2 linked regions of the Phenylobacterium zucineum HLK1 genome follow. The protein of the gene in region 1 binds, or shares a complex with, the protein of each later gene. Links are inferred from orthologs where the notes say so. Each region holds a gene or a part of one and is shown in the gene's direction. Other genes may lie near its edges.

Evidence for each region. The genes of interacting proteins can lie anywhere in the genome.
Region 2: the proteins of PHZ_RS17905 (region 1) and PHZ_RS18700 are in contact, whole or in part, in a solved structure (PDB 1A0O), measured with the Escherichia coli proteins. The link is inferred for Phenylobacterium zucineum HLK1 from one-to-one orthologs.

The regions. Positions count from the first base shown.
Region 1 is NC_011144.1:3,660,011-3,665,178, reverse strand. The notes cover bases 1,261-4,011. They hold PHZ_RS17905 (response regulator), read left to right. Parts: upstream 1,261-2,318; coding sequence 2,319-2,705; downstream 2,706-4,011. Other genes in these bases: PHZ_RS17890 (hypothetical protein), read left to right, coding at 3,665-4,011; PHZ_RS17895 (response regulator), read left to right, coding at 3,080-3,655; PHZ_RS17900 (hypothetical protein), read left to right, coding at 2,707-3,054; PHZ_RS17910 (chemotaxis protein CheW), read right to left, coding at 1,261-1,960. In the rest of the region: more of PHZ_RS17910, read right to left, coding at 1-1,260; more of PHZ_RS17890, read left to right, coding at 4,012-4,132; PHZ_RS17885 (usg protein), read right to left, coding at 4,148-4,420; PHZ_RS17880 (hypothetical protein), read right to left, coding at 4,553-4,924; PHZ_RS17875 (nicotinate phosphoribosyltransferase), read right to left, coding at 4,937-5,168. UniProt on the Escherichia coli protein: Involved in the transmission of sensory signals from the chemoreceptors to the flagellar motors.
Region 2 is NC_011144.1:3,823,039-3,828,443, reverse strand. The notes cover bases 1,440-4,427. They hold PHZ_RS18700 (chemotaxis protein CheA), read left to right. Parts: upstream 1,440-1,829; coding sequence 1,830-4,025; downstream 4,026-4,427. Other genes in these bases: PHZ_RS18695 (chemotaxis protein CheW), read left to right, coding at 4,034-4,427; PHZ_RS18705 (response regulator), read left to right, coding at 1,447-1,812; PHZ_RS18710 (STAS domain-containing protein), read left to right, coding at 1,440-1,450. In the rest of the region: PHZ_RS18715 (methyl-accepting chemotaxis protein), read left to right, coding at 1-1,141; more of PHZ_RS18710, read left to right, coding at 1,145-1,439; more of PHZ_RS18695, read left to right, coding at 4,428-4,501; PHZ_RS18690 (CheR family methyltransferase), read left to right, coding at 4,489-5,379; PHZ_RS18685 (protein-glutamate methylesterase/protein-glutamine glutaminase), read left to right, coding at 5,376-5,405. UniProt on the Escherichia coli protein: Involved in the transmission of sensory signals from the chemoreceptors to the flagellar motors. CheA is autophosphorylated; it can transfer its phosphate group to either CheB or CheY.

The DNA.
Region 1 (5,168 bases):
CCCGGTCGACGATCACGCCGAAGGTGAAGGCGCCCACCCGGGCCACCAGGATGCAGGTCTCGTTCGACGGTTCGCCCACGGGCTCCAGGCCCAGCAGGCTCTGCAGCGAGACCAGCGGCAGCAGCCGGTCGCGCAGGCGCAGCACCGCGCTCCCGTCGATGTACTCGATGGCGTGGCCCGAGGCGCCCGAGGCGCTGACCAGCTCGACGACGGCGGACTGCGGCATGGCGAACCGCTCGCCGCAGCACTCCACGATCAGGGCCGAGACGATCGTCAGCGTCAGCGGAATGCGGATGGTGAACCGGGTCCCGCCGCCGTCGGTCGCGCCCACTTCGATGGCGCCGCCGATCTTCTCGATGTTCGTGCGCACCACGTCCATGCCGACGCCGCGTCCGGAGACGGCGGTCACCTGCGAGGCGGTCGAGAAGCCGGGCAGGAAGATCAGCTGGCGCGCGTCGGCGTCCGACATCTGCTCGGCCTGGGTCGGCGTGATCAGGCCCGAGGCGAGCGCCTTGGCGCGGATCTTCTCGGCCGAGAGCCCGCGGCCGTCGTCGGCCACCTCGATCACGATGGCGCCGCCTTCGTGCCGCGCCTGCAGGGTGATGCGTCCGGTCTCGGGCTTGCCGGCCGCGCGCCGCTCGGCGGGCGTCTCCAGCCCGTGGTCGGCGGCGTTGCGGATCATGTGGGTGAGCGGATCCTTGATCAGCTCCAGCACCTGGCGATCCAGCTCGGTCTCCTGGCCCAGCATGACGAGGTCGATGCTCTTGCCGAGGTCCTGGGCGAGGTCGCGGACCAGGCGCGGCAGCTTGGCCCAGGCGCCGCTGATCGGCTGCATGCGGGTGGTCATCACCCCTTCCTGCAGCTCGCTGGTCACCTGGTTCAGGCGATTGAGCGGGGCGGCGAAGGGGCTTTCGGGCTCCAGGCGCAGGGTCTGGATGAGCTGGTTGCGGATCAGCACCAGCTCGCTGACCACGGTCATCAGGTGTTCCAGCGCATCGACGCTGACCCGGATCGTCTGGGCGGGGCCGGCGGCCTCGCCGCCGGCGGCGGGGGGCGCGGAGCGGGCCGCCGGCGCGGTCGCAGCCACCGGCGCGGGGCTGGCCTCCAGCGCGGGCTCCGGGTCGGGCGCGGACGAGGCTTCGGGTTCGGCCTCGGCCAGCGCCGGTTCCGGGTCCGCTTCGGCCCGGGGTTCCGGGGGCGGGCAGGCGAGGCTCCGCAGGGCCGCGATGGCGGCGGCGTCCACCTCGAGGTCGGCCAGCGCCGCGGCGGCCACGTCGAACACGGCGCCCACCGCTCCAGCGTCCACGGCGCCGTCGGCGACCTGGGCCAGCGCCCGGGCCAGGGCGTCGCTCGCCTCGCCCTTGCGGGCGATCCCGCAGAGGCCGTCGCGAACCGCGGCCAGCAGCCGGTCCGTGTCGGCGCGGGCGAACAGGCCGCCCAGCCGCGCGTCGTCCCGCAGGCGGGCCAGCGACATCTCGGCCGCGGCGTCCAGCGTCGCGTCGCCGCCCAGCTGTTCGATCAGGCTGCGGGCGTCCTTCGCCGCCGGCTGCGGCGCCTCGGCCGTCGGCGCGGCGGCGGCCGGTTCATCCCCTGCGGCGGTCTCCATGACCGCCTCCAGGCGGCCGATGAGGGCGCTGTCGTCGCCTTCCGGCTCGGCGCCCGTGGACGCGAGCGCATCCACCAGCGAGCGGATCAGGTCCACCGTGTCGAGAACCGCGGAGACGGCGGTCGGCGTCACCGGCACGACGCCGTCCCGGAAGCCGCCGAGCACGTTCTCGGCCGCATGCGCGACCGTCTGCAGGCGCATCAGGCCCAGGAACCCGCACGTGCCCTTGATGGTGTGGATGAGCCGGAAGATGCCGCTCAGGGTCTCGGGGTCGTCGGGCTGCTGCTCGAAGCGCACGAGTTCGCTGTCCAGCGCTTCGAGGCCCTCCCGGGTCTCCGCGATGAAGTCGCTCACCAGATCGTCCAAAGCCGCCCCCGCTGGAATCACAGCCTTCCCGGTGTCCCAAAGCGAGGCTGAAGCGGTTAACGGAAGCCTAATCCGGAAGTAAAAGTGGCGGTGAAATGAAGATATCGCGCGGGACGCGTACCGATTTCACGTGGAAGCGCGCGAGCACCATCGGTCTAGTTCATCGATTGCGAGGCTGATGATGCGCCTGTAGAGCTGACAAATGCTCTTCAGGTGCAATTTGATAACTGAAACGGGACGGGTGCGACCCACACTTATAAGTAATGTTACCGTTTATTAGTCACTTTGCGAGACTCGTTTGCAGGACAGGCGCCCCAGTGGCGACGGCTCACAGCGAGGGACGCGGATGGCGGTCGACAAATCGATGAACGTGCTGGTGGTCGACGACTACAAGACGATGATCCGGATCATGCGCGGCCTGCTGGAGCAGCTCGGCTTCCGGAACGTCGACGACGCCACCGACGGCCCGACCGCGCTCGAGAAGATCAAGCACAAGGACTACGGGCTGATCCTGTCGGACTGGAACATGCAGCCCATGACCGGCTACGACCTGCTGAAGGCCGTCCGCGCCGAGCCGCGGACGAAGGACGTGCCGTTCGTGATGGTCACGGCCGAGGCCAAGACCGAGAACGTCATCGCCGCCCGCCAGGCCGGCGTGAACAACTACATCATCAAGCCCTTCAACCTCGCGGTGTTGAAGCAGAAGCTCACGACCGTCTTCGGGGAGCTCTGACATGGCGGAGGCCGAGGCGCGCGCGATCATCGCCAACGTCCGCCGCGAGATCGAGGAGGCCGCCGACGCCATGCTGGCCGCCGCCGAGAAGGGTCTGAAGGACGTGCAGGCGGCGCGCGACGGCGACGCCTCGGCGCTCGACGGCCTGGAGCGGATGCTCTGCGCCATCCTCGAGGCCTGCGCCTTCCAGGACCTGACGGGCCAGCGGCTCGCCAAGCTGGACGCGATGATCGGCGATGTCGCCCTCGGCCGGTCGGAAGGCGACCCCCTGTTGAACGGCCCGGCCCTGGCGGGCGAGGGGCTGGACCAGGCCGCGGCCGACGCCCTGATGGATTTCGACAAGCCCTAAGGACCGGACCCCCGCAGGCGGATGAATGAGGATGCTGTCGTCGTCGACTCGCCTGGATCTGCGGAAGGCCAAGGTCCTGCTGGTGGACGACAATCCCCAGTCGCTGGAGCTGATGAGCCAGGTGCTCGTGGGCTTCCGGGTGGGGCGGATCGCCACCTGCCGTTCGGCCGAGGAGGCGCGCGAGACGGTCGCCGCGGTCGCCTACGACCTGATCATCATCGACGGGGAGATGCCTGAGGAGGACGGGATCTCGCTGGCCCGGCACATCCGCAGCCAGCGCGAGGCGCCGAACTTCACGGCCCCGATCGTGGTGGTCAGCGGCCACACGCCGGTCGAGAAGGTGACCACCGCCCGCGACGCCGGCGCGAACTTCGTGGTCAAGAAGCCGATCGCGCCCGGCGTGCTGCTCAGCCGCATCGAATGGCTGGCCCGCAACTCGCGCCAGTTCGTCACCACCCAGTCCTATTGCGGACCCGACCGCCGGTTCAAGAACCAGCCCCTCCCGGGCGACGTCGCCGAGCGGCGGTCGGACGCGATCGCGCTGACCGCCAACCCTGAACGGGCCATGTCCCAGGACGAGGTCGATTCGCTTTTTGGCTAGGAGCCGCCGATGACCGTGGCCCGCATCTTCACGCCCGAGAACCGGCTGGCGAAGATCCTCGAGGCGATCCAGGCGCCGACGGCGGCCGAGCTGATCGCCGACGCCGAGAGCCGCGTCGAGGCGCTGGGGGACGCGATCCGGACCTACGTCGCCGAGAAGCTGGAGGAGATCCGCGCCTTCGCCGAGCAGAGCGAGGACGTGCTCTTCGCCGAGTGCCGGACCCTGGGCGAGACGGCGATGAACGTCGCCGAGGTGGCCGGCGCGGCGGGCCTCGAGGCCGTGGGCGAGGTGGCGCGGGGGATCAGCGCCATGGTCGACAACCTGATCTCCAGCGGCGTCTGGCACACCGACGCCCTGCGCCTGCATCTCGACGCGCTGGCCCTGGTCAACGCCTCGGGCGGCGGGATGACGCCCGAGAACGAGGTGATCCTGATGCGCCTGCGGGGCATGCGCGAGGCGGTGGGCGTGGTCGAGTAGACCGCCCCGGGCCGCCTAGTGCAGCCGGAACTCGGCGCCGATGGCCTTGAGCTCGGCCGGCCGGATCAGCTTCTGGTGGCCGACCGTCACCTTGAACAGCGGGCCCTCCAGGCTGGTCTCCCAGAAGCCCAGGAACTTCTTCAGCACCGGGAATTCCGGGAAGACGTCGTAGTCCTGCCAAATGTAGCTCTGCAGCAGGGCCGGATGGTCGGGCAGCCGGTAGAGGATCTCCGCCGTGGTCAGCCCATAGCCTTCGAGCTGCTTCCGGAATTCGGGCGACGCTTGCATCACGCGACCTCGTCACTGTGGATCCGAGCGCCGGCGCATCGCCGTGCGCACCACGAGGATATGCGTGATTCTGGTGAAAGTTCCGCTAATTCAAATTGTTAGCACTCAGCATACGGAGCTGCTGCCAAGCGCTCAGGGCCGGAACAGCCGCGGCTCCAGCCTGACCCTGACCGGGGCGTCCAGCGGCCGCCAGCCGTGCTGCCGGATCACGTCGTTGCTCTCGACCGCCCGCCGGCCGTCCGCCAGCGACCAGGTGATGTGATAGGTCGAGCCGTCGGGCCGGTCGGTGGTCCCGGCGATGCGCACCACCATCGCCTGCACGCCCCGGCCGTCGTCGGCCTCGCCGACGATCTCGCCGGACGTTTCGGTCGGCAGCGCGGGCTCCGTCGGCTCGAAGGCCAGGGTCACGTGGTCGGCCACCGCCCGCGCGTACCTCGCCGGGAAGCGCGCCAGCAGCGCCTCGCGCTCGCCGCGGTCCAGGGCCCAGCCGACATAGACGCCCATCGCCGCCGCCTCCTAGACGACGGGCCGCCGGGCCATGTGGCCCTCGGTCCCGAACACGCGCTTGTAGCGCTCCACCTCGGCCGGATCGCCGGTCGCCTTCTCGGGATTGTCCGACAGCTTCACCGCCGGGCGACCGCCCGCCTCTGTCACCTTGCACACCAGCGAGATCGCCTTCAGCCCGGGCGCCTCGGCGCAGCCTTCCAGGTCGTTGGTCAGCCGGGTGCCCCAGCCGAAGCTGACGCCG
Region 2 (5,405 bases), 160 kb from region 1 along the record:
CCGGCTCGAGGCCGAGGCGGCCGAACAGCGCCGCCAGGCCGAGGCCGAACGCGCCGAGCGCGAGCGCCAGAAGGCCGAGGAGGCCGCCGCCGACGCGGTCGCCATCTCCTCGCTCGCCGAGGGCCTCTCCAGGCTCGCGTCGGGGGACCTGACCTACCGGATCACCGCTGCTTTCGCGCCCAAGGCCGAGCAGCTGAAGACCGACTTCAACGGCGCCATGGACCAGCTGCAGGAGACCATGAAGGTCATCACCGCCGCGACCCAGGGCCTGCGCTCGGGCTCGGGCGAGATCAGCCAGGCGGCCGACGACCTGTCCAAGCGCACCGAGCAGCAGGCCGCGAGCCTGGAAGAGACGGCCGCGGCGCTGGATGAGATCACCGCCACGGTCCGCAAGACCGCCGAAGGGGCCCACCATGCCCGCGACGTGGTCTCGACCGCCAAATCCGACGGCGAGCAGTCGGGCGAGATCGTCCGCCAGGCCGTCGCGGCGATGAGCGAGATCGAGAAGTCGGCCCAGCAGATCAGCCAGATCATCGGCGTGATCGACGAGATCGCCTTCCAGACGAACCTGCTGGCCCTGAACGCGGGGGTGGAAGCCGCCCGCGCCGGCGACGCCGGCAAGGGCTTCGCGGTCGTCGCCTCCGAGGTTCGGGCCCTGGCCCAGCGCTCGGCCGACGCGGCCAAGGAGATCAAGACCCTGATCTCGGCCTCCACCCAGCAGGTCGGCTCGGGCGTCAGCCTGGTCGGCGAGGCGGGCGAGGCCCTGAACCGGATCGTCGCCCAGGTCGCCGACATCAACAACGTGGTCTCGGAGATCGCCGCCTCAGCCCAGGAGCAGGCCACCGGCCTCAACCAGGTGAACACGGCCGTCAACCAGATGGACCAGCTCACCCAGCAGAACGCGGCGATGGTCGAGCAATCGACCGCCGCCAGCCACAGCCTCTCCAGCGAGGCCGAGGAGCTGGCGCGGCTGATCGGCCGGTTCAGCGTCGGCGAGGCCGCCGTGCAGTCGCCGGCCGCGACGCCCCGCGCGCCTGCGCCGCGGACCGCGATGAAGACCGTCTCCACCCACGCCCGCGGCGGCGGCGCCGCCCTGAAGCCGCAGCCTCTCGCCGAGGCCGACAACTGGGAGGAGTTCTAGGCCATGGCCGGTGACGACGACAATGCGCCGGCCGCCCTGCGGCTGCCGCCCGTGCTGGATCTCAACGCCGCCGCGCCGCTCGCCGACGAGCTGACCGGACTGCGGGGCCGGCCGGTGACGCTGGACGGCTCGGCCGTCCAGCGGCTGGGCGCCCAGTGCCTGCAGGTGCTGCTCTCGGCCCGCGCGACCTGGGAGGCGGACGGCCTGGGCTTCGGCCTCAGCGAGCCGTCGGCCGAGATGGTGGCCGCGCTCGAGCTCCTCGGCGCGCCCGCCGAACAGACCTTCCCCATTCCGGAGCTCAGCCGATGAGCAAGACGATCCTGACCGTGGACGACTCCCGGACCATGCGCGACATGCTGCGGATGGCCCTGACCGACGCCGGCTTCAACGTCCTCCAGGCCGAGGACGGCGAGCACGGGCTGGAGGTGCTGCGCGAGGGCGCCCCCGACGTCATCGTCACCGACATCAACATGCCGCGACTGGACGGCTACGGCTTCATCGCCGGCGTGCGGGCGAGCCCGGTGCACCGGGCGATCCCGATCCTCGTGCTGTCCACCGAATCCTCGCCCGAGAAGAAGCTGCGGGCCCGCGAGGCCGGCGCCAGCGGCTGGATCGTGAAGCCGTTCAGCCCCGACAAGCTGGTCGCGGCGATCCGGCGCGTGGCCGCCTAGAGCCGAGGGACGCGTCCATGGACCCCATGCAGGAAATCCGCGCCACGTTCTTCCAGGAGTGCGAGGAACAGCTCGCCGAGCTGGAGACCGGCCTGCTCGCCATGCAGGACGGGGACGGCGGCGAGGAGACCGTCAACGCGGTCTTCCGCGCGGTGCACTCGGTGAAGGGCGGAGCCGGGGCGTTCGGTCTCGACGACCTAGTCCGCTTCGCCCACGTGTTCGAGACCACCCTGGACGAGCTGCGCGCCGGCCGCCTGGCGGCGGGACCCGAGATCGTGGCCGCCCTGCTGCGCGCCGCCGACGTGCTCACCGACCTAGTGCGCGCCGCCCGCGATGGCGGCGAGGTCGACCCGGCCCACTGCGACGCGGTGGCCGCCGAGCTGTCGGCGTTCACGGGCGCCGACGTGGGGGCCGCGGACGACGACGACGGCATGGGCGACTTCGACTTCCAGCCGGTCCAGATCGCGCTGCCCGCCGAGGCGCCCGCGCCGGCTGCGGCGGCCGAGCCCTCGGGCTGGACCGTGCGCTTCAAGCCGCGCGCCGAACTCTACAAGAAGGCCAACGACACCGTCCTGCTGCTGCGCGAGCTCGCGCGGCTGGGCGAGGTGGAGGTCGAGCTCGACCAGAGCGACCTGCCGCTGCTGCCGCACCTCGACCCCGAAGGCGCCTACCTGGCCTGGACCGTGCGCCTGCGCGGATCCGCCGCCCGGGACGAGGTCATGGAGGTGTTCGAGTTCGTCGAGAGCGACTGCGAGGTGACGGTCACGGCCGGAACCGACGGCGAGGCGCCGGAGCCGGATCCCGACGGCGCGCCGGCCCCGGACCCCGAGCTCGACATCGCCGCGCTGATCAGCAAGGCCCAGGAGGCCGTCGAAGCCGAGGTCGGCGCGCCGCCCGCGCCCGAGGCCGCCGAGGCTCCGAAGGACGCTGCGCCGGAGACCGCCCCGGCGGAGCCCGCCCGGCCGGCCGAGGCGAAGGGCGCCCAGGCCAAGCCGGCGGGCCCGGCCAACGCCGCCAGCCCCACCATTCGCGTGGACCTGGAGCGGGTGGACCGGCTCATCGACCTTGTCGGCGAGCTGGTGATCAACCAGGCGATGATGGCCCAGCGCGTCAGCGAGGCGGGCCTGATCCGCGACACCAACGTGGCCGTGGCTTTGGACGAGCTGGAGCAGCTCACCCGCGAGATCCAGGACAGCGTGATGGCCATCCGGGCCCAGCCGGTGAAGTCCGTCTTCCAGCGGATGCCGCGTCTCGTCCGCGAGGTGGCCAGCGCCACCGGCAAGCAGGTCCGGCTGGTGATGGAAGGCGAGGGCACCGAGGTCGACAAGACCGTCATCGAGCGCCTGACCGATCCGCTCACCCACATGATCCGCAACGCCATCGACCACGGGCTGGAGAAGCCCGAGGCCCGCGCGGCGGCCGGCAAGCCCGCCGAGGGCGTGGTGCGCCTGTCGGCCCTGCACCGCTCGGGCCGCATCGTGATCGAGGTCGCCGACGATGGCGCCGGCATCAACCGCGCGCGGGTGAAGGCGATCGCCATCGAAAAGGGCCTGATCGCTCCGGACGCCCAGCTCACCGACGAAGAGGTCGACAACCTGATCTTCATGCCAGGCTTCTCGACGGCCGACTCGGTCTCCGACATCTCGGGCCGCGGCGTCGGGATGGACGTGGTGAAGCGCTCGATCCAGGAGCTGGGCGGGCGCATCTCGATCACTTCCCGCCCGGGCGAAGGCTCCACCTTCATCCTCAGCCTGCCGCTGACCCTGGCCGTGCTCGACGGGATGGTGGTCTCGGCCGGCGGCCAGACCCTGGTCGTGCCGCTGAGCGCCATCGTCGAGACGCTGCAGCCGCGGCGCGGCGACGTGCACCCGACGACGGGCGGCGGCCGGGTGATCTCGATCCGCGGCGCCTACGTGCCGCTCGTGGACGTGGGCTCGGCCCTCCGCTACCGGCCCCAGCAGATCGAGGCCGACCAGGGCGTGGCCCTGCTGATCGAGGGCGAGGGCGGCGCCCGCTCGGTGCTGCTGGTCGAGGCCATCCAGGGCCAGCGCCAGGTCGTCATCAAGAGCCTGGAGGCGAACTACCGCCGCGTGCCGGGCATCGCCGCGGCCACCATCCTGGGCGACGGCCGCGTCGCCCTCATCCTCGACGTGGACACCCTCGTCGCAGCTTCCCGCAACGCCGACACGACTCGGCTCCTCCAGGCAGGATGACCCCCATCATGACCGACGTCGCCAACATCGCCGGCGCCCGCCGCGAACTGATCTCGTTCCGCATCGGGGCGCAGGAATTCTGCGTGGACATCATGGACGTCCGCGAGATCCGCGGCTGGACCCCCGCCACCGCCATCCCCGAAGCGCCGCCCTTCGTGCGCGGCGTGATCAACCTTCGCGGCGCCGTGCTGCCGATCCTGGACCTGGGCGCGCGCCTGGGCCTGGGGGCGGCCGATCCCACCGCCCGGCACGTGATCATCGTCGCCCAGGTGGAGAAGCAGGTGATGGGCCTGCTCGTGGACGCGGTCTCCGACATCCTCACCATCACCGACGACATGATCCAGCCGACGCCCGAGGTGGGCTCGGACCTGGCGCGGGCCTCGGTCCGCGGCCTGCTGGCGATCGACGGGCGCATGGTGAGCTTCATCTCGCTCACCGGCCTGCTGCCGACGGATGACCTGGAGTGCGCCGCGTGACGACAGCGCCGCCCGCGACCTCCGCCAAGAACGGCGGGCGCCTGGTCGACGGGGAATTCGTGTTCCAGGCCGAGGACTTCCAGCGCATCGCCGCCATCCTGCACGACGAGGCGGGGATCGCGCTGTCGGAGTCCAAGGCCACGCTGGTCTACTCGCGGCTGGCCAAGCGGCTGCGCAGCCTGGGGCTGGAGAGCTTCCGGGACTATTGCGCGCTGGTCGCCGGCGCCGGCGGCGCCGACGAGCGCCAGCAGATGATCGCGGCCCTGACCACCAACGTCACCCGCTTCTTCCGCGAGCCGCACCACTTCGAACACCTGAAGACCGTGGTCCTGCCGCCGCTGCTGCAGGAGGCCAAGCGGGGCGGACAGGTGCGGATCTGGTCGGCCGGCTGCTCCAGCGGCGAGGAGCCCTACTCCATCGCACTCACCATCCTCTCGCTGCTGCCCGAGGCGGCGGAGCTGGACGTGCGCGTCCTGGCCACTGACATCGACACCCATGTCCTGGCCCGGGCCCGGGAAGGCGCCTACGGCTCCTCCAGCATGCTGCAGATCCCCGGCGACCTGCGCAGCCGCTGGTTCCGCCAGCAGGGCGACCGCTGGGTCGTGGCCGACCCCCTGCGCCGGCTGGTGACCTTCAACGAGCTGAACCTGATGGGCGACTGGCCGATGCGCCGGACCTATCAGGCGATCTTCTGCCGCAACGTGGTGATCTACTTCGAGGAGGCCACCCAGGCCCGGGTCTTCAGCCGGTTCGTACCGCTGATGGCGCCCGGCGCGCGGCTCTACCTCGGCCACTCGGAACGGCTGGTCGGCGAGGCCGCCGGCCGCCTCCAGAGCGAGGGCGTGACCATCTACCGTCTGAAGGGAGCGGCCCGATGATACGGGTGCTGGTCGTCGACGACTCC